3 regions of the Kitasatospora sp. NPDC057936 genome follow, and region 3 is predicted to be linked to each of the others. Evidence: riboswitches for the same ligand, from Rfam matches in the RefSeq annotation. Region 3 holds a riboswitch; each other region holds the start of a gene.
The links. A riboswitch is a leader RNA that binds a small molecule or an ion and turns the genes downstream of it on or off. The one in region 3 is predicted to bind cobalamin.
Positions count from the first base shown of each region.

Region 1: another riboswitch for cobalamin. It lies ahead of ACFVU9_RS37735 (HoxN/HupN/NixA family nickel/cobalt transporter); the one in region 3 lies ahead of ACFVU9_RS25000 (cobalamin biosynthesis protein).
Region 2: another riboswitch for cobalamin. It lies ahead of metE (5-methyltetrahydropteroyltriglutamate--homocysteine S-methyltransferase); the one in region 3 lies ahead of ACFVU9_RS25000 (cobalamin biosynthesis protein).

Region 1 is NZ_JBHVPD010000104.1:20,668-27,125, forward strand. It holds partial or broken gene ACFVU9_RS37710 (CobW family GTP-binding protein) at 1-986, opposite strand, end outside; gene rpsN (30S ribosomal protein S14) at 983-1,288, opposite strand; gene rpmB (50S ribosomal protein L28) at 1,288-1,524, opposite strand; gene rpmG (50S ribosomal protein L33) at 1,659-1,823, shown strand; gene ACFVU9_RS37730 (type B 50S ribosomal protein L31) at 1,905-2,156, shown strand; gene ACFVU9_RS37735 (HoxN/HupN/NixA family nickel/cobalt transporter) at 2,264-3,373, opposite strand; cobalamin riboswitch at 3,406-3,598, opposite strand; gene ACFVU9_RS37740 (ArsR/SmtB family transcription factor) at 3,681-4,064, shown strand; gene ACFVU9_RS37745 (hypothetical protein) at 4,118-5,791, shown strand; gene ACFVU9_RS37750 (AAA family ATPase) at 5,815-6,458, opposite strand, start outside.
Region 2 is NZ_JBHVPD010000058.1:29,471-35,928, reverse strand. It holds gene aceB (malate synthase A) at 1-441, shown strand, start outside; gene ACFVU9_RS27175 (3-hydroxybutyryl-CoA dehydrogenase) at 566-1,423, shown strand; gene metE (5-methyltetrahydropteroyltriglutamate--homocysteine S-methyltransferase) at 1,513-3,828, opposite strand; cobalamin riboswitch at 3,980-4,217, opposite strand; gene ACFVU9_RS27165 (putative Ig domain-containing protein) at 4,393-6,393, opposite strand.
Region 3 is NZ_JBHVPD010000050.1:46,582-53,039, reverse strand. It holds gene ACFVU9_RS25010 (putative cobaltochelatase) at 1-1,463, opposite strand, end outside; gene ACFVU9_RS25005 (cobyric acid synthase) at 1,460-2,980, opposite strand; gene ACFVU9_RS25000 (cobalamin biosynthesis protein) at 2,977-3,939, opposite strand; cobalamin riboswitch at 4,041-4,185, opposite strand; gene ACFVU9_RS24995 (helix-turn-helix domain-containing protein) at 4,437-5,132, shown strand; gene ACFVU9_RS24990 (alpha/beta hydrolase family protein) at 5,326-6,414, shown strand.

The DNA.
Region 1 (6,458 bases), on a different contig from region 3:
GTCCCAGGCCGCGTCGGGCAGCGCGGAGAGCCACGGCCCGCACTCCTCGACCGCGAGGTTCGCCCCGGCCGCGTCCCACGCGAGCTCCCTCCTTGCCCGCCAGCGGGCAGGAGGGGCCCATGGTCGGGCCGGTTGGCCAGCCAGAAGCGGCCGCGGCTGCGCTGGGCCGCCGGGACGAGCAGTTCGAGCGCCTCGTGCAGCCGCTGCGGGTGCAGCGGCCTGCGGCGCTCCCACACCATCGTGGTGACCCCGCCCTCGTCGTGCTCCTGCGGCAGCAGCGCCAGCGCCGGGTTGACCCGGTCGCGGGCGGCCGCGACGTCGAAGCCGCCGAGTGCGGCCCGGGTGAGCGCACCGGTGGCGAGCCGCACGACGCGGGCGGTGGGGTGGAGCTGGCGGAGCATCGCGAGCCCCGGCGTGTGCGCGGTCGCGCGCGGGACGGCGAGGGTGGTCGCGTACTCGATCTGGTGGGCGAGGGCCTCCGCGCGGGTGCGGGGGTCCTCCGGTGCGGTGTGCTCGCCGTGCTCCACGAGGTCGTCGGAGACGGAGAGTTCGCTCGTGAGCCGGTCGGGGTCGACGGCGGCGACGACGCCCGCGAGCTCGACGGCCTCCGCCAGGGGCCGGCCGTCGACCTCGCCGCCGGCGATGACCTCGACGGCCGGGTGCGGATCGCTGCCGCCCCACAGTTCGACCACCGCGAGCCCGTGCCGTCCTTCGTCCGCGATGCGCAGCAGCCGGGGCAGCAGGTCCTCCCGCAGGGCGCAGCACGGGCAGTCGTTGAGCAGCGGTACGTCGGCCGGGTCGAACTCGCCGCCCGCGTCGCGCAGTCGGCGGTGGACGACGCCGCGGGAGGCGTCCCGCAGGTCGTGGTGGAGGACCACGGCGTCGACCGCGCCGCGCGCCAACTCCTCGACGGCACTGCGGCGGTGGTCGGCGTGCAGCCCGGCGACGACCACGACGGGCAGCCTGGTCCCGTCCGCGCCGCTCACCAGCTGGCCTTGCGGACGCCGGGCAGGTGGCCCGCGTGGGCGAGAGTGCGCAGATTGATCCGGGAGAGGCCGAAGGCGCCGACGTAACCGCGCGGGCGGCCGTCGACGGCGTCGCGGTTGCGGATCCGGGTGGCGCTGGCGTCGCGCGGCTGGCGGGCGAGTTCGGCCTGGGCGGCGGCGCGCTCGGCGGGGGCGGTGCCGGGGTGGGCGATGGTCCTCTTGAGCTCGGCGCGGCGCCCCGCGTAGCGGGCGACGGTCTCGCGCCGCCGTTCGTTCTTGGCGATCTTGCTCTGCTTCGCCATCAGACCTTCTCCCCCCGGGCCCGGATCCGGGCGACGGCGGCCTCGACCCCGATCGCGTCGATCGTGCGGATCCCCTTGGCGCTGAGCGTGAGCCGGACGTACCGGCCCTCGCCCGGCAGCCAGTAGCGCTTGCGCTGGATGTTGGGGTCGAAGCGCCGCGGGGTGCGGCGGTGCGAGTGCGAGATCGCGTTGCCGAAGCCCGGCCGGCGGCCGGTGAGCTGGCAGTGGGCGGACATGGGGGCTCCCAAAACGGTCCGGGAATGGGCGGGACGGAGGTCACGTTACCCCAGATGAAAATGACATCCATTTCGGTGTACGGTTCCAACCCGGCCCCGAACCGCCGCACCACCCGACCCCTCCGGAGGACCTCATGGCCCGCAGCGAACTGCGCCCCGTCATCAAGCTCCGCTCCACCGCCGGCACCGGCTACACGTACGTGACCCGCAAGAACCGCCGGAACGACCCGGACCGGATGGTGCTGCGCAAGTACGACCCGGTCGCGCGCGAGCACGTCGACTTCCGCGAAGAGCGCTGACCGAAGAGCGCCGGAACGAAGAACGTCGAAACGAAGAACGTCGAACGAAGAGCGCTGATCCCCCGCCGAGGAGGCACCCCCATGAAGCCCGGAATCCACCCCGCCTACCGGCCCGTCGTCTTCCGCGACAAGGTCGGCGGCCTCTCCTTCCTCACCCGCTCGACGGTCACCAGCGACCGCACGGTCGAGTGGGAGGACGGCAACACCTATCCCGTCATCGACGTCGAGATCTCCTCGGCGAGCCACCCCTTCTACACCGGCCAGTCCCGCGTGCTCGACACCGCGGGCCGCGTCGAGCGCTTCCGCCAGCGCTACGGCGACCGGCACAGCTGACCCGGCGCAGCCGGCCCGGAACGCGCGCGACGGCGCCTCCCCACCGTGGGGAGGCGCCGTCGCGGCAGGCGTGCGGCAGGCGTGCGGCAGGCGTGCGGCAGCCGTGCTCAGGAGCGTTCGGCGCCCCAGCGCTTCTCGACCCCGGCCAGCTTCCAGTACGCGATCGCCGCGGCCCAGACGACGACGAACAGCCCGGCGATCGCGTAGCCGACGTTGTCGAGCGAGATGTCCGCGATCCAGCCGGTGACCGGATCGGTCAGGTCCAGCTTCTCGTGCAGCACGCCGACCAGCTCGATCGTGCCGATGATGAACGCCACCGCGATCGACAGACCGGTGATCGTCAGGTTGTAGTACACCTTGCGCACCGGGTTGGAGAACGCCCACTGGTACGCGAAGTTCATGAACGTCCCGTCCAGCGTGTCGAACAGGCTCATCCCCGCCGCGAACAGCAGCGGCAGGCAGACGATCGCGTACCAGGGCAGCCCGGCGGCCGCGCCCGAACCGGCCATCACCATCAGGGTCACCTCGGTCGCGGTGTCGAAGCCGAGGCCGAGCACCATGCCCACCGGGAACATCTGGCCGGGCCGGGTGATCGAGCGGGTCGCCCGGTTCAGCACCCGGGCCATGAAGCCGCGCGAGTTCAGGTGCTGCTCCAGCTCGGCCTCGTCGTACTGCCCCGCGCGCATCGCCCGGAACACCTTCAGGATGCCGAGCAGCGCCGCCAGGTTGAGCGCGCCGATCAGGTAGAGGAACGCGCCTGAGGCCGTCGTGCCGACCATGCCGAGCCACTGGTGGGTCGTCGACTCGTCGTCCATCAGCGTGTTCGCCAGCTGCGCGCCGCCCGCGACCAGGGCGGCCATGACGACCACCATCGACGAGTGCCCGAGGGCGAACCAGAAGCCCACCGAGACCGGCCGCTTGCCGTCGGCCATCAGCTTGCGGGTGGTGTTGTCGATCACCGCGATGTGGTCGGCGTCGAACGCGTGCCGCATGCCGAGCGTGTACGCCGTGATGCCGAGGCCCACCCCGAAGACCTGGGTGCCGACGGCGTAGTTGTGCGGCGCCACCAGGAAGACGAGGGTCCCGAACGCCACGACGTGCATGGCCAGGATCACCCCCATCAGCCCGGCGGTGCGGACGGTGTCCTCTCTCCTCCACCGGAAGGTGGGCAGCACGGCGGGCGCGGCCTCGGGGGCGGCGGTTTCGGGCAGGGTCATCTTCGGATCACGCTCCAGCACCTCGTGGAAAGACGTTCGTGAGATGCCGTGGCCGGTCTCCTGGCTGACGGGGCTCCCGTACCCGCCTTCCCAGGCGCGCGAAGCGCCCAGTGGCGTCTGGGTACGGGCGGACTCCCCCGATCACAGTGGCGAGGGCCGCTCCGGACTGGGACCCCTGAGGGTCCGTCACCGGTCTTCCCGAGCACCACGGCGGGGAACACCGTAGGGGTCCCGGGCCGACCCTTGCAAGGCTGCGCACCTACGCAGGTGTCCAGGATCACAGGTCGTGAGCTGCCAGAATGTCCGCATGCATCTCGTACCGGCCGACCGCGCGGGCCACCGCACCATCGACGGACACCGGGTCTGTGAGGCCATCGCCGCGATCGGCGACGCCGCGCACGTCCGCTCGTGGTCCGAGCGGTTCTCCCTGCTCGCCGACCCCGGGCGGCTCGCGATCCTGCTCGCCCTGCACCGCGCCGGACCGCTCGCCGTCACCGACCTCGCCGTCGCCACCGGCATGCGCGACCCGGCCGTCTCACAGGCCCTGCGGCTGCTGCGGACGGCCGGCGTGGTCACCGGGGACAAGGACGGACGCGTCGTGCGCTACCGGCTCGTCGACGAGAGCATGCGCCCCCTCCTCGACGAGTGCGCCGCGGCCGACCACGAGGAGCCCGCCGCCGCGGCGGGCTGACCTCCCGGGCCTGAATCACCGCGGGGAGCCGACCCGATGAGTACGATCATGGCGTGCCGACCCACCCCCACGCCTGGCCCGCCGACCGCTGGAACACCCGGCCGGTCAGGGCGCGCGTGCTGGCGGTCGCCCGCACCCTCACCTCCGCCACCCGGGTCCTCGACGTCCTCACCCTCCTGAACCGCGACGGCATCGAGCGCTACGCCACCGTCAACCCCGGCTCCGCCTTCGCCGACGGCCTCGACGACTACCTGCGCGGCCTGCCCGGCATCACCCTGCTGGACTGGGAGGACGCCGTCCGGCACCGCTTCGACCTGGCCGTCGCCTGCGCCGTCCACTCCTCGATGCACCGCCTCGACGCCCGGCTCGTCGTCCTCCCGCACGGCGCCGGCTACAACCGCCTGGTGACCGAGTCCACCGGCGACACCGTCAGCGCAGCCGGCCTCTCCCGCAACGAACTCACCCACCACGGCCGGGTCTTCGTCGACGTCCTCGGCCTCTCCCACCCGGAACAGCTCGACCGGCTGCGGGTCTCCTGCCCCGAGGCACTGGACGTCGCCCAGGTCGTCGGCGACCCGTGCTTCGACCGCATGCTCCGCAGCCTGCGCCTGCGCGACTCCTACCGGGCCGCCCTCGGCGCCGTCGACGGCCGGCGGCTCGTCGTCGTCAACTCCACCTGGAGCGAGCACTCGTTATTCGGCCGCCGCCCCGACCTGCCCCGGCGCCTCGTCCGCCGGCTCCCCGCCGACGAGTACGCGGTCGCCGTCGTCCTCCACCCCAACATCTGGAACCGGCACGACCCCGAGGCCCTGCTCGACGACGCCCGGCGGATGGGCCTGCGCCTCGTCCCGCCCCACCAGGGCTGGCAGGCCGCCCTCGTCGCCGCCGACTGCCTGATCGGCGACCATGGCTCGGTGTCCGTCTACGGCGCCGCCCTGGAACGCCCCACCCTGCTCGTCGCCACCGGCGCCGCCGAACTCGACCCGCACTCCCCCAGCCACGCCTTCGGCCAGGCCGCCCCGGCACTCGACCCGGACGGCGACCTCGCCGCTCAGCTCGAACAGGCCCTGCAGAAGCAGGACCCGGCCGCCCTGCGCCCGATCACCGACCGCTCCCTCGCCCGCCGCGGCCGCTCCGCCGAGGTGCTGCGCCCACTGCTCTACTCCTTCCTGGACGGACTGGACGAACCGGACGACGAACCGCTCCTGCCGCCCTACCCCAAGCCGGTCCCCCGCCCCGGCACCCCCGAAGGCCCGACGGCCTACGACGTCGAGGCCGCGAGCGAGGGCACCGAGGTCAGCCTGCGGCGCTACCCCTTCGACCCCGGCGACCACAGCCCGCGCGGCTTCCACGCCCTCACCGACGAACACCCGGGCGACGCCCTGCGCTACACCGCCGAGGTCCTCGCCCGGACCGAGACGCGCGCCGAAGTCCCCGCCGGACGCTGGCTCGCCGACACCGCCGCCGCGCTCCCCGGCCTCGCCGTCGCGGTGGCCGCCCTCGGCCCGGCCCGCCACCTCGTCCGGCTGCGCACCGGCCTGCTGCTGGAAGCCCGCGCCGAACGGACCTGGGGCAGCGCCGAACCCCGCCTCGACCCGCTGCTCCTCGGCTCCGCCGTGGCGCACTGGCTCACCGCCGGCGGCGACCCGGCCGGCCTCCCCGAGCACGGACTCACCATCCGCACCGGCGAACACCGCACCCGGGTCGCGTTCACCACCGGGCCGTAAGAGGACGTCCTAGTGCCACGGCACTAGCGTGCCTGCAGTTCCTGCAGCCGCTCCCGGCTACGCGCCGCGAGCGCCGCGTCCCCCTGCTCCTCCGCGAGCTCGACGAGCAGCGTGTGCGCCTGCGCCTCCTTCGCGTACTGGCTCAGCCCGGCCGCCCGCCGCGCGCACTCGGCGGCGTCCGCGACCGCGAGGTCCAGCCGCCCCAGCGCGCGGTGGGCCCGGGCGCGCACCAGCGGGAGCTTCATCAGCATGTCGGTGTCCTCGGTGTCGACGGCCCTCGCGCGGGCCTCGTCGAGGACGGCCAGCGCCTCCTCCGCCCGGCCGTCCGCGATCAGCGCCTGCGCGACGTTGTAGCTCTGCACGATCTCGCCGTGGTCGTCGCCCCGGTTCTCCTCCAGGGCCAGCGTGAACCGCTCCACCGCCCGCGCCGTCCGCCCGTCGGCCAGGCACAGCAGCCCGTCCGTCTCGTACAGCACGCCCGCGAGCCGCCGGTCGGTCACCAGCGGCACCTGCTCCGCGCCGAGCGCCAACTGCTCGGCCGCGAGCGGGAACTCCCGCCGCTCGTAGTAGGCGCGGGCGAGCTGGTTGCGCATCCGGACGACGGCGTCGGGCTGGTTGTCCCACTGCGCCGACTCGACGCCGAGCCGGTGGGTGGCGATCAGGTCCT
Region 2 (6,458 bases), on a different contig from region 3:
ACCCGCGAGGACGTCGACGTCACCGCCGCCGACCTGCTCGCCGTCCACCGCCTCTCCCCCGGCCTGCCGACCGACCACGGGCTGCGGTCCAACGTCGCCGTCGCCCTGCGCTACCTCACGGCGTGGCTCGGCGGCGCCGGGGCCGTCGCCGTGTTCGGCCTGATGGAGGACGTCGCCACCGCCGAGATCGCCCGCTGCCAGATCTGGCAGTGGCAGCACCACTGCACCCGGCTCACCGGCGGCTCCCTCGCCACCCCGGACCTGGTGCGCCGCCTGATCGACCGCGAGCGGGCCGCGCTCCTCGGCGAGGGCGTCGAACCCGAACTGCTCGACCACGCGGTGCGGATCCTCGAAGAGACCGCCCTCGGCGACGAACTCCCCGCCTTCCTCACCACCGAGGCGTACGCCCGCCACCTCGTCCGCGTCCGCGCCGCGGCCTGACCCGCCCACCCGTACGGAGGCAGCCTTGAACGAGATCCGCCGTCACGAGACCAGTCATGACGAAGCCAGCCGTGGCGAAGCCGGCCGTCACAAGACCGGCCGTGACAAGACCAACCGTGACGCGATCCGCCGCGTCGCCGTCGTCGGCGCCGGCCAGATGGGCTCCGGCATCGCCGAGGTCTTCGCCCGCGCCGGCCTGGACACCATCGTCTGCGAGAGGGACCCGGCCGCACTCCGGGCCGCCCGCGGCCGCATCGACCGCTCCCTGCACCGCGCCGTCGACCGCGGCCGGATCAGCCCGACCGACCGCGAGGACACCTGGGCCCACCTGCTGTTCGCCGACAACCTCGAAGCGCTCGCCGACCGCCAGCTCGTCGTCGAGGCCGTCATCGAGGACGAACGCGTCAAAACGGACGTGCTCACCGCGCTCGACAAGGTCCTCGCCGACGACGACGCGGTCCTCGCCCCCAACACCTCGTCCATCCCGGTCACCCGCCTCGGCAACACCACCGGCCGCGCCTCGCACGTCCTCGGGCTGCACTTCTTCAACCCGGCCCCGGTGATGCCCCTCGTCGAGCTCGTCTCCTCCCTGCACACCTCCCCACCCGTCCTGGCCCGCGCCGAGGCCTTCGCGCGCGACGTCCTCGGCAAACACGTCGTCCACTCCCGCGACCGCGCCGGCTTCGTCGTCAACGCCCTGCTCGTGCCCTACCTGCTGTCCGCGATCCGGATGGCCGAAGCCGGCCACGCCACCCCCGAGGACATCGACGCCGGCATGGTCCACGGCTGCGCCCACCCGATGGGTCCGCTCCGACTCGCCGACCTCATCGGCCTCGACACCGTCGAGGCGATCGCTCGGTCGATGTACGACGAGTACAAGGAGCCGCTCTTCGCACCCCCGCCCCTGCTCTCCCGCATGGTCGAGGCGGGCCTGCTCGGCCGCAAGACCGGGCAGGGGTTCCACCCGCACCGCGGGGTGTGACCGAGCCGGCCCCGCCGGTGTCCAGGCCTCTGTCGCGGAGGGCCGGACACCGGCGGGGCCTTGTGCTGTCCCCGGGGAAGGGGGTCGGATCAGCCCGCCAGTTCCTCGCGCAGGTGGCGGGCGGCGGCGACGAGGCTGTCGAGGGAGGCGCGGGTCTCCGCCCAGCCGCGGGTCTTCAGGCCGCAGTCGGGGTTGACCCACAGGCGCTCGGCCGGGATCGCCGCGAGGCCCGCGCGCAGCAGCGCCACGGCCTCCTCGGTGCTCGGCACGCGCGGGGAGTGGATGTCCCACACCCCCGGACCGACCTCGCGCGGGTAGCCCGCCCCGGCCAGTTCCCCGGCCACCTCCATGTGCGAGCGCGTCGCCTCCAGGGAGATGACGTCCGCGTCGAGCTCGTCGATCGCCGTCATGATCGCACCGAACTCGGCGTAGCACATGTGCGTGTGGATCTGGGTGTCGGCGCGGACGCCGGAGGTGGCGACGCGGAAGGCCTCCGTCGCCCAGTCCAGGTAGGCCAGGCGGCCGGCGGCCCGCAGCGGGAGGGTCTCGCGCAGGGCCGGCTCGTCGACCTGGACGACGGCCGCGCCGGCGGCCTCCAGGTCGGTGACCTCGTCGCGCAGGGCGAGGGCGACCTGGCGGGCGGTCTCGGCGAGCGGCTGGTCGTCGCGCACGAAGGACCAGGCGAGCATGGTGACCGGGCCCGTCAGCATGCCCTTGACCGGGCGGTCCGTCAGGCCTTGCGCGTAGCGGAACCAGTCGACGGTCATCGGGTACGGGCGGGAGATGTCCCCGGCCAGGACCGGCGGGCGGACGTAGCGCGTGCCGTAGGACTGCACCCAGCCGTGCCGGGTGGCGAGGTAGCCAGTGAGCTGCTCGGCGAAGTACTGGACCATGTCGTTGCGCTCGGGCTCGCCGTGGACGAGGACGTCGAGGCCCGCCTTCTCCTGGTAGGCGATGACCTCGCGGACCTCCGCCTCCATGCGCTCCCGGTAGGCGGCGGCGTCGATCCGTCCCGCGTTCAGGTCGGCGCGCGCGAGGCGCAGTTCGGTGGTCTGCGGGAAGGAGCCGATGGTGGTGGTCGGCAGCAGGGGGAGGCCGAGGCGGGCGCGCTGGGCCTCGGCGCGCTGCGGGTAGGCCTGGGCGCGGCGGGTGTCGTCGAGGGTGACGGCGGCGGAGCGGGCGCGGACGGCCGGGTCCCGGGTGATCGGCGAGCCGGCCCGGGAGGCGAGGTCGGCGCGGTTGGCGGCGAGGTCGGCGGTGATCGCCCCGGTGCCCTCGCGCAGGCCGCGGGCCAGCAGCGCCGCCTCCGCGGCCTTCTGCTTGGCGAAGGCGAGCCAGCGCAGGATCTGCGGGTCGACGTCGCGTTCGGCGGAGGCGTCGATCGGCACGTGCAGGAGGGAGCAGGACGGCGCGACGTCGACCCGGTCGGCGAGCCCGAGCAGGGTGGCCAGGGTGGCGAGCGACTGCTCCAGGTCGTTGATCCAGATGTTGCGCCCGTCGACCACGCCGGCCACCAGCCGCTTGCCCGGCAGCCCGCCGGCGGCGGCGAGGTCGTCCAGGTTGGCGGCGGCAGGTCCTGTGAAGTCCAGCGCCAGACCCTCGACCGGGGCCTTGGCGAGGACCGGGAGCGCCTCGCCCAGGCGGTCGAAGTAGCTCGCGACCAGCAGCTTCGGACGGTCGGTCAGCGTGCCCAGCTCGCGGTAGGCGCGGGCGGCGGCGTTGAGCTCGGCGGGGGTGCGGTCCTGGACGAGCGCGGGCTCGTCCAGCTGCACCCACTCGGCGCCGGCGGCCTGCAGAGCGGCGAGCAGCTCCGCGTACACGGGCAGCAGCCGGTCGAGCAGGGTGATCGGCCGGAAGTCGTCGTCGACGCCGGGGGCGGGCTTGGCCAGCAGCAGGTAGGTGACCGGCCCGACCAGCACCGGGCGGGCGGCGTGACCGAGCGCGAGGGCCTCCCGCAGTTCGCCGACCGCCTTGGCCGGATCGGCGGCGAAGGCCGTGCCCGGCCCCAACTCGGGTACCAGGTAGTGGTAGTTGGTGTCGAACCACTTGGTCATCTCCAGCGGCGCGACGTCCTGGGTGCCGCGCGCCATGGCGAAGTACCCGTCCAGCGGGTCGGCATCGACGGCGTCCCGGTGGCGGGACGGGATGGCGCCGACCGCGACGGTGGTGTCCAGCACGTGGTCGTAGAGCGAGAAGTCCCCGGTCGGGATCTCCTCGATGCCGGAGTCGGCGAGCTGCTGCCAGTTCCCCCGGCGCAGGTCGGCGGCGGTGGCGAGCAGCGTCTCGGCGGTGACGGCGCCCTTCCAGTACCCCTCGATCGCCTTCTTGAGCTCCCGGCCCCGGCCCTGGCGGGGGTAGCCGTACGCGGTGGCGAGGGTCGCCGCGGCTGCGGACTTCATGGTCAAGGGACTCTCCTTCGCGAGTCTGTCTCTCAAGTACCCGGCGACGGGACGAGGACGCGAAGGGATGACGCACCGGGCGAACCGCTGCACGGGCAGCTCCGCCTGGTGTGGTCGCCGACCCGCCCTCGAGGTCACCGGATGGCCGCGCGCGAACGGTCGCACGCGGGCAGCGGGCAGGTCTTCGGACTCGTGGGCACGGCCGGCCCTTGAAGGGCGGTCACCTACTGGCCGTCGCTTCCCAGACCCGGCCCGGGCCCAGTGCGTATGACGGCGGTCGTTCCCACTCACCGCTGCGGGGCAGTCCCGGACTGGCCAGTTGAAAGGCGTCACCGGGTTCCCTCTTGCGACGCCCCGCCTGGCGGACGGGGCGAACCAGCTGCACGGCCAGCCTACGGCCTATCCGCGGTCGCTTCGTCGGGGATTCGGCCATTCGTCCGGATGCTGAGACGACGTCAGGAGACGACGTCGGGATTCGGCGCCACCGCGGACGTGCCGGTGGGGCCGCAGTCGGCTGCGGCCCCACCTGTCGTACCTGTCGTACCTGTCGTACCTGTGGTGCTCGGTCGGTCAGGAGGCGTTGAGGGCCGTGTCGTCGATCACGAAGCTGGTCTGGAGCGAGGCGTCCTCGGTGCCGGTGAACTTGATGGTGACGCTCTGCCCGGCGAAGGAGGAGAGGTCGTAGGTGTGCAGGGTGTAGCCGTTGGCCGCGTTGACGTTGGAGAAGGTGGCCAGGGTGGTGGAGTTGGCCTGGACGGTGAGCTTGTCGTAGGCCGTGGTGCCGGTCTCGGCGGTGTCGATGTGCAGCCAGAAGCCGAGCGACGCCTTGCAGCCGGCCGGGATCGTGACGGTCTGGCTCAGGGTGTCGGTGTGGCTGCTGCCGTAGCCGTCGAGCCACGCCTTCCAGGAGCCGGAGCGGGCGGCCTCGCTCGCGGAGTTGTCGATCACGCCGGCGGTCGCGGTCCAGGGCGAGGCGCTACCCGTCTCGAAGCCCGGGTTGCCGAGCAGTTGGCCCGCACCGGTGCAGCCGCCGCCCTGGGCTGACACGGCCCAGGTGAAGCTCGTCGAACCGGAGGCGTTGGTGGCGTCCTTCGCCGTCACCGTCACGTTGTACGTGCCCGCCGTCGACGCCGTGCCGCTGATCAGGCCGCTGGAGGCGTCGATGGACAGCCCGGTCGGCAGGCCGCTCGCGCTGTACGTCAGGCTCTGGCCGGAGGCGGAGTCCGTCGCGCGGATCTGCAGGGAGGCGGCGCTGCCCGTGGTGGTGCTCTGGTTGCCCGGGTTGGTGACCGTCACGGTGTTGCCCGTGCTGGTGCCGGCCCGGAAGGCGGTCGGGCCGTTCGGCGTGCCGAGGCCGGTCGGGCCGTCGTAGCCGGAGCCCGCGGTGCACAGGTAGGACGGGGAGCAGGTGCCGTTGGCGCCGCTGGTCACGTCGTTGAGCGCACTCGTGTGCTGGTACGGGTACTGGGACGGGTAGTCGCTCGCGCCCGGGGTGCCGGCGTCGGCGTAGACGGCGGCGATGATCGGCGACGAGGCGCTGGTGCCGCCGTAGACGGCCCAGCCGCTGCCGCCGTAGGTCTGGTAGACGGCGACGCCGGTGGCCGGGTCGGCGACCGCGGACACGTCGGCGACGGTCCGGTTGGAGCAGCCGCTGTCGCTCTGCCAGCTCGGCTTGGGGTCGTAGGCCGAGCAGCCGGAGCCGGCGCCGTTGCCGCCCGAGCTGGAGCCCCAGACGGTCTCGTGCCAGCCGCGCGCGCTGGAGTCGCGGGTCAGCGAGGTGCCGCCGACGGCGGTGACGTACTGGGAGGCCGCCGGGTACTCGGTGCCGTAGCCGGAGTCGCCCGAGGACACGGTGATGGCGACGCCGGGGTGGTTGAAGTACTGGCTGTCCGAGGAGGTGTCGGTGGAGTCCTCGGGGCCGCCGTAGCTGTTGGACACGAACTTCGCGCCCTGGGCGACGGCCTGGTTGACGGCGGCGCCGAGGTCGGCCATGTTCGCCGAGCTCGCCTCGACCAGCAGGATGTGGGCGTTCGGGGCGGCGGCGGAGACCATGTCGACGTCGAGGGAGATCTCGCCCGCCCAACCGGTGTCGCCGGCCGGGTAGTTGGTGCCGCCGTTCTGGTCGATCTTCTTGAAGCAGCCGTTGGCGGTGGTGCACGCAGGCAGCCCGTACTGCGCGCGGTAGGTCGCCAGGTCGGACTCGGCGTTGGGGTCGTCGTTGGCGTCGACGATGGCGACGGTCTGCCCGGCGCCGCCGTTGGTCGACAGGCCGTAGGCGCTCTGCAGGTCGGTCGGCCCGAGGCCGGACGGGTTCACGTCGGGCGAGACCGCGCTGAGGGAGAACGCGTGCGGCTGCACCACGTCGGTGCGCACCAGGGCGTCGCAGGACTTCTGGTGACGCTGGGCCGGCTGGGCGCAGGAGTGCCTGACGTTCGCGCCGGAGGTGGCGGCCGTGGCGCCGGCCGGCGCCGCGACGGCGAGGCCGGCGGCCACCACGGCACCGACGGCGAGCGTCGCGGTGGTGGCGCGGAGTCCGCCGTGCCGCAGGGCGGTGTGGATGAGCTTGTGCAACGGAGCCCTCCCGGATGGGGGTCGGCCCCGGGCGTGCGGACACGCCGATGTGAGGCGGCGGGGTC
Region 3 (6,458 bases):
GCGGCGCCGGCGCGCCCGCGCGCCACCTGGTGCGGCGCGGCGGCCTGGAGGGTGGCGGTCAGGTGCAGGCGGCTGAGGGCGCCCTGGGGGCGTCGCGCGCGGACGGTGTACCCGCTGTCGGTCTCGGCGGGGGAGCGGCGGCCCTGCGCGCCGTGGCCGGTGCCGCGCACGGCGAACAGCCGGGTGCGGTACGGGTCGCCGGCCGCGACCGGCGCCGACTCCCGCGCGGGGGCGGGGTGCTGGGCTGGGACGGGCTGCTGCTCGGGGAGGTCCGGGGCGGCGGCGTCGGAGGCGGCGGCCTCCGGGGCCTGCGGACCGCTCTCGGGCTCGGGCGCGCCGCCGCCGTCCGGGCCGGGGCCGCCGTCGCCGGGGCCGGGGCCGTCGCCGTCCGGGTCGTCGCCGTCACCGTCACCGTCGGTCCCGGGGGAGTCCTCCGGGGAGTCCTCGGGCTGTGCGTGCTCCTCCAGGGTCCGGTCCAGCTGCTCCTCGTCCAGTCCGGGCGCGTCGAACGGGTTGCGACGGCGTCGGTGCGGCAGCGCGAGCTGGGCGGCCTTGCGGACGTCCTCCTCCAGCACCTCCGTGCGCCCGTCCCACGCGGCCAGCGCGACGGCCGTCCGCGCCATGACGATGTCGGCGCGCAGCCCGTCCACCTCGAACGCGGCGCACACGGCGGTGATCTGCCGGAGCGCCACGTCGGTGAGCTCGACCTTGGGCAGCAACTCCCGTGCGGCGGTGATCCGTTCGGCGAGCGCCCGCTCCTCGCCGGCGAACCGCGCCGCGAAGCCGGCCGGGTCCGCGTCGTAGGCGAGCCGCCGCCGGACGACCTCGGCGCGCTCGGCCGGGTCGCGCGTCGCGGCGATCTCCACGGTCAGGCCGAAGCGGTCGAGCAGCTGCGGCCGCAGCTCGCCCTCCTCCGGGTTCATCGTGCCGACCAGCAGGAACCGGGCCGCGTGCCGCACCGAGACGCCCTCGCGCTCGACGTAGGAGCGGCCCATCGCGGCGGCGTCCAGCAGCAGGTCGACGACGTGGTCCTGGAGCAGGTTCACCTCGTCGATGTAGAGCACCCCGCGGTGCGCCTTGGCGAGCAGTCCGGGCTCGTACGCCTTGACGCCCTCGGCGAGCGCGCGCTCCAGGTCGAGCGAGCCGACGATCCGGTCCTCGGCCACGCCGACCGGCAACTCGACCAGCTGGGACGGCCGTTCGCTGCTCCCGGAGGAGGCGTGCGGTCCGTCCGGGCACTGCGGGTCGGGCGCGGCCGGGTCGCAGGAGAAGCGGCAGTCGTCGACGGTGGCGATGGACGGCAGCAGGCCGGCCAGCGCGCGGACCATCGTCGACTTGGCGGTGCCCTTCTCGCCGCGCACCAGCACGCCGCCCACGGCCGGGGAGACCGCGTTCAGCAGCAGTCCGAGCCGCAGGTCGGTCATCCCGACGACCGCGGTGAACGGGTAGCGGACGTCACTCATGCGTTGCCAGCCTCCTCAGGCGCACCGGGCGGCAGGAACGGCAGCGTTCCGGCCGCCGGCACCCCGCCCTCGATCAGCTTCCACAGCGCGTCGGTGTCCGCGTGCTCCTCGATCAGGTCCCCCAGGCGGTCCAGCCGGGCCTCGCGCGCCTCGGCGAACGAGGTGTCCGGCGCCGGGACGAACGCGCGGCCCGCCAGCGCGGCCACCTCGCGCAGGAACTCCCGGCGGAACCCGTCGTTCTCCAGCGCGCCGTGCCAGGTCGTGCCCCACACCGAGCCCACCCGGCATCCGTCCAGGAAGGGCTCCCCGCCGTCCACGGCGACCACCCCGTGGTGGATCTCGTAGCCCTCGACGCGGTGCCCGTAGGCCTCGCCGACCGGCCGGGCGAGCACCTTCTCCACGCCGAACCGCACGCGCGTCGGCAGCAGGCCGAGCGCGTCGACGGCACCGGCCTTGGACTCGACGTCGTCGACGATCGAGCCCGCCAGCATCTGGTACCCGCCGCACACCCCGAGGACCGGCAGCCCGGCCGCCGCCCGCGCCCGCAGCGCCGGCTCCAGCCCGCGCTCGCGCAGCCAGGCGAGGTCGGCCACGGTGGCCCGGGTGCCGGGCAGCACGACGAGGTCGGCGTCGGCGAGCTCCTCCGGCCGGGTCGCCCAGCGGACGAGCACGCCGGGCTCCTGCGCCAGCGCGTCCAGGTCGGTGAAGTTCGACAGCCGGGGGAAGCGCACCACGGCCACCCGCAGCACGTCCGCCCCGAGCGGCCCGCGCCCGTCGACCCGGTCCACGACCGTCGACAGGTCCAGCGAGTCCTCGGCGTCCAGCCACAGCCCCGGCAGCATCGGCAGCGTGCCGAGCACCGGACGGCCGGTCAGGCCGTGCAGCATCTCCAGGCCGGGCGCCAGCAGCCGGGCGTCCCCGCGGAACTTGTTGACGAACCAGCCGGCCACGTGCCGCTGGTCCTCCTCGGACAGCAGCGCCAGCGTCCCGTACATCGCCGCGAACACGCCGCCCCGGTCGATGTCGCCGACCACCACGACGGGCAGCCGGGCGGCCGTCGCCAGGCCCATGTTGGCGATGTCCCGGTCGCGCAGGTTGATCTCGGCGGGCGAGCCCGCGCCCTCGCACACCACCACGTCGTACCGGCGGCGCAGGTCCGCCAGGCACTCCAGGGCGCGCTCCAGCAGGACGGGCTTGCGCTCGCGGTAGTCCAGCGCGCCCACCTCGGCGACCGGTCTGCCGAGCAGCACCACCTGGCTGCGGCCGTCCGCGCCGGGCTTGAGCAGCACCGGGTTCATCGCCGCCTCCGGCTCCACCCGGGCGGCCTGGGCCTGCATCGCCTGGGCCCGGCCGATCTCGGCGCCGTCGGCCGTCACGAACGAGTTCAGCGACATGTTCTGCGCCTTGAACGGCGCCACCCGGACGCCCCGGCGGGCCAGCCACCGGCAGATGCCCGCCGTGACGACGCTCTTGCCCGCGTCCGAGGTCGTCCCCGCGACCAGCAGCGCGTTGGTCATGCCCTTCCCCTCCTCAGCAGCGATCGCAGCAGGACGTGCCCCGCGACCGTCGTACCCAGCGCCAGCGCGCCCACCCGCCGCGACAGCGCGCAGGCCCGCTCGATGTCGTCCACCGTCACCGGCCGCAGCTCCGCGCCCAGCACCGGCCGGTGCTCGACGCGCTCGCCGTACTGCAGCGTGCCGCCCAGCCGCACGCCCACGGCGCCCGCGAACGCCGACTCGGCCTGCCCCGCGTTCGGGCTCGGATGCGCCGAACCGTCCCGCCGCCACACCCGCCAGGCCGTCCGCGGCTGCGGCGCGGCGGCCACCGTCAGCAGCGCCGTCAGCCGGGCGCCCGGCCAGCCCGCCACGTCGTCCAGCCGGGCCGAGGCCCAGCCGAACCGGGCGTGGCGCGGCGAGCGGTGACCCACCATCGCGTCCAGCGTGTTGACGGCGCGGAAGGCCAGCAGACCGGGCGTGCCGGCGAGGGCGCCCCAGGCCAGCGCGTTCACGACGGCGTCCGCGGTGTTCTCGGCCACCGACTCCACGACGGCGCGGGCGATCTGCTGCCCGTCCAGCGCGCTCGGGTCGCGCCCGCACAGGTGCGGCAGCCGCTCCCGGGCGGCGGGCAGGTCGCCCGCGGCCAGCGCCCGGCCGATCGTGCGCGCCTCCCGGGTCAGCGAGGTGCCGCCGAGCACCGTCCAGGTCGCGGCGGCGGCCAGCGCGGCCCGCCCCAGCGGCCGGCGGCCGGCCGTCCGCTCCAGCGCCACCGCGCCCGCCGCGACGGCGCCCACGCAGAGCGCCGTGTACGCGGCCCCGGTGGCCCGGTCGTCGCGCCACATCCGGCGCTCCAGGCGGGTCGCCGCACCGCCGAAGACGGCCACCGGGTGGCCGCGGCGCGGATCGGCGTAGCGGGCGTCCGCCAGGTAGCCCGCGACGGCGCCGACCGCGAAGGCGGCGGCGCGGGTCAGCGGGCGCACGACGGAGGGGGACAGGGGAGGGCTCGGCGGGTCGGGGCAGCCTGCATCGCGTGCGAGTCCTCACTCAGGGTCCGCGCCCTGGATCGACGTACCGGGGGCGAGAGTCTCCTGGCTTCCGGGTCGAACGCACCCCCGGAGCCTTCCAGCAGCACGTCAGCGAAGACTGACGGTCCGCCGTGGCGTCGTTCCGGCCGTGCTCCCCGGTGACAGTGGCGGGACCGCGCCGGACTCGCACCGGCTTCCTCTGCATGCCTCCGTTTGGCCCTGGGATCCCATCACGCGGCCGAACCGGGAGTCAACCGAGGTCACGGAGGGGTTGGTCACACGCGGGAGGCCCGGCGCGCGCCCCCGAACGCCCCCGTCACTACCTCCGAGTACTGCCGCCGCAGGGGCATGACATCCTGTGCGATCCTCCAGCGGTCCGCGCGCGCCCTCCCCGGCGCTTCGTGCGTTCGGCGGCTGGGGGCCCGTTCGTACCGGCCCTAGCGTTCGTTCACATGCGACGAAGACAGCCTCCGCCCGCCCTGCCCCCGGTGCCGTTCTCGCCCGCCGCGGCCCGCGCCCACCGCGCCGGGCTCGGCCTGACCCCCGAACAGGTCGCCGGCGGCATGGCCGCACACGGCGTCCGGCTGCTGCCCACGCACGTCATCGCCTGGGAGAGCGGCGAGCTGCGCCCCACCGAGGAGGAGTTCATCGCCCTCGCCCGCGCCCTGTGGTGCCCGCCCGCGCAGCTCATGGGCACCCGCCCGGCCCGCCTGCGCGACCACCGCGTGGCCCGCGAACTGAGCCAGGACACCGCCGCCCGTCGCATCGGCGTCGCCCTGCGCGTCTACCAGGAGGCCGAACTCACCGGGACGTGGGACGGCGACGAGGAGCGGACGCACGCGCTCGCCCAGGTGCTCGGACTGCGGCTCACCGAACTCGTCGAGGTGACCGGCCGCGGCGCCGAGCTCGACCAGCGGCTGCGCAGGTGCGTGGACGGCCGCTGGCAGCCCCACCTGCGGGCGGTCGCGCGGCTCGTGCCGGTCCACGAGGACGACCTCGCGACCGTCCTGACGGCCCTGCACCAGGAGCACCAGGTGTCCTCCCCGCACTGGGGCGCCGCGACGCCCACCCTGCCCCCGCGCGACCGGCCCCTGGCCCCGCGCTTCTGGGAACTCCTCGGCCGCCTCCACACGGAGATCCCGGTCTGACCCGTCCCGGCCTCCCCGTCCCCACCCCGCCCCCGCCTCCGCCTCGGCCTCCCCGCTCTCCGCAGGAGCCGCCACCCCCACCCCGTCCCCCGTCCAGCCCATCCCACTGGCCCCCGCTCCCACCCGCCAGTGAACTTGTCCCCAGCAGACTCACAGAGCGGGGAGCGATATGCGTTGGGGAACCGCAGCCGCCGTGGCGGCAGCCGCCGTCGGCACCGGGGTCGCCGTGCTGGTCGTCGGCCGGCGGGCGTCCGAGCGGCTCGTGCGGCCGGAGACCGTCGTGCTCGAGTCCGGCCCCGTCCTGGTGCAGAGCCTCGCCGCCGGCCGGATCACCTTCAACCGGACGCCCGCGGCCCTCCACCCCGGCCGCTGGGCGCTGGAGTGGGACGGCGACGGCCACGCCGTCGTCGACGACATCCTGCACAGCGACGAACAGGGCGTCACCCGCCGCCTGGTCCGCGCCGACCGGGGCACCCTGACGCCCGGCACCGAGGTCCGCTTCACCCCGCGCGTGCACCTCGGCGACCCGACGACCTCCCTCGGCCTCCCGTTCACCGAGACCGCCGTCGCCGGCGAGCTGGGCGCGATGCCCGCCTGGCGCCTGGACGGCAAGCGCGGCACCTGGGTGGTCCTCGTGCACGGCCCCGGCGCCGACCGCGCCCAGACGCTCCCCGTGCTGCCCGTCCTCCAGCGCCTGGCGCTGCCCGCCCTCGCCGTCACCTACCGCGGCGACCAGGGCGCCCCCGCCTCGCCGGACGGGCTCGGCCACTTCGGCGAGACCGAGTGGCGCGACGTGGAGTCGGCCGTGCGGCTCGCCCTCGACAGCGGCGCCGGCCGGGTGATCCTCTACGGCTGGTCGGTGGGCGCCACGATGTGCCTGCACGCCGCGGCCCGTTCGGCCTGGGCGGGGGCGATCGCCGGGATCGTCCTGGACTCGCCGGTGCTCGACCTGCCCGCCACCGCCCGCCGCGACGCGGTCCGGGCCGGCTACTCCAGGCCGGTCGCCGAGCTCGGCGCGCTGGCCGCGGAGGGCCGCACCGGGGTCGACCTGGCCGACTTCGCGCGCCTCGCCGAGGGGGCCGACCTGCGCGTGCCGACCCTCGTCCTGCACAGCCCGGACGACCCGATCGCGCCGTTCCGCGCCGCCCGGCACCTCGCCACGGCCCGTCCCGACGTCGTCAGCCTCCGGGCCTTCCCGGGCGCGGACCACACCGCCCTCTGGAACTCCGACCCCGCGCACTACTCGGAACTCCTCCGGCGCTGGCTCACCCCCCTCCTCTGATCCGGACCGGCTGCCGTTAATCCGGGGCATTCCGGCCGGTCATT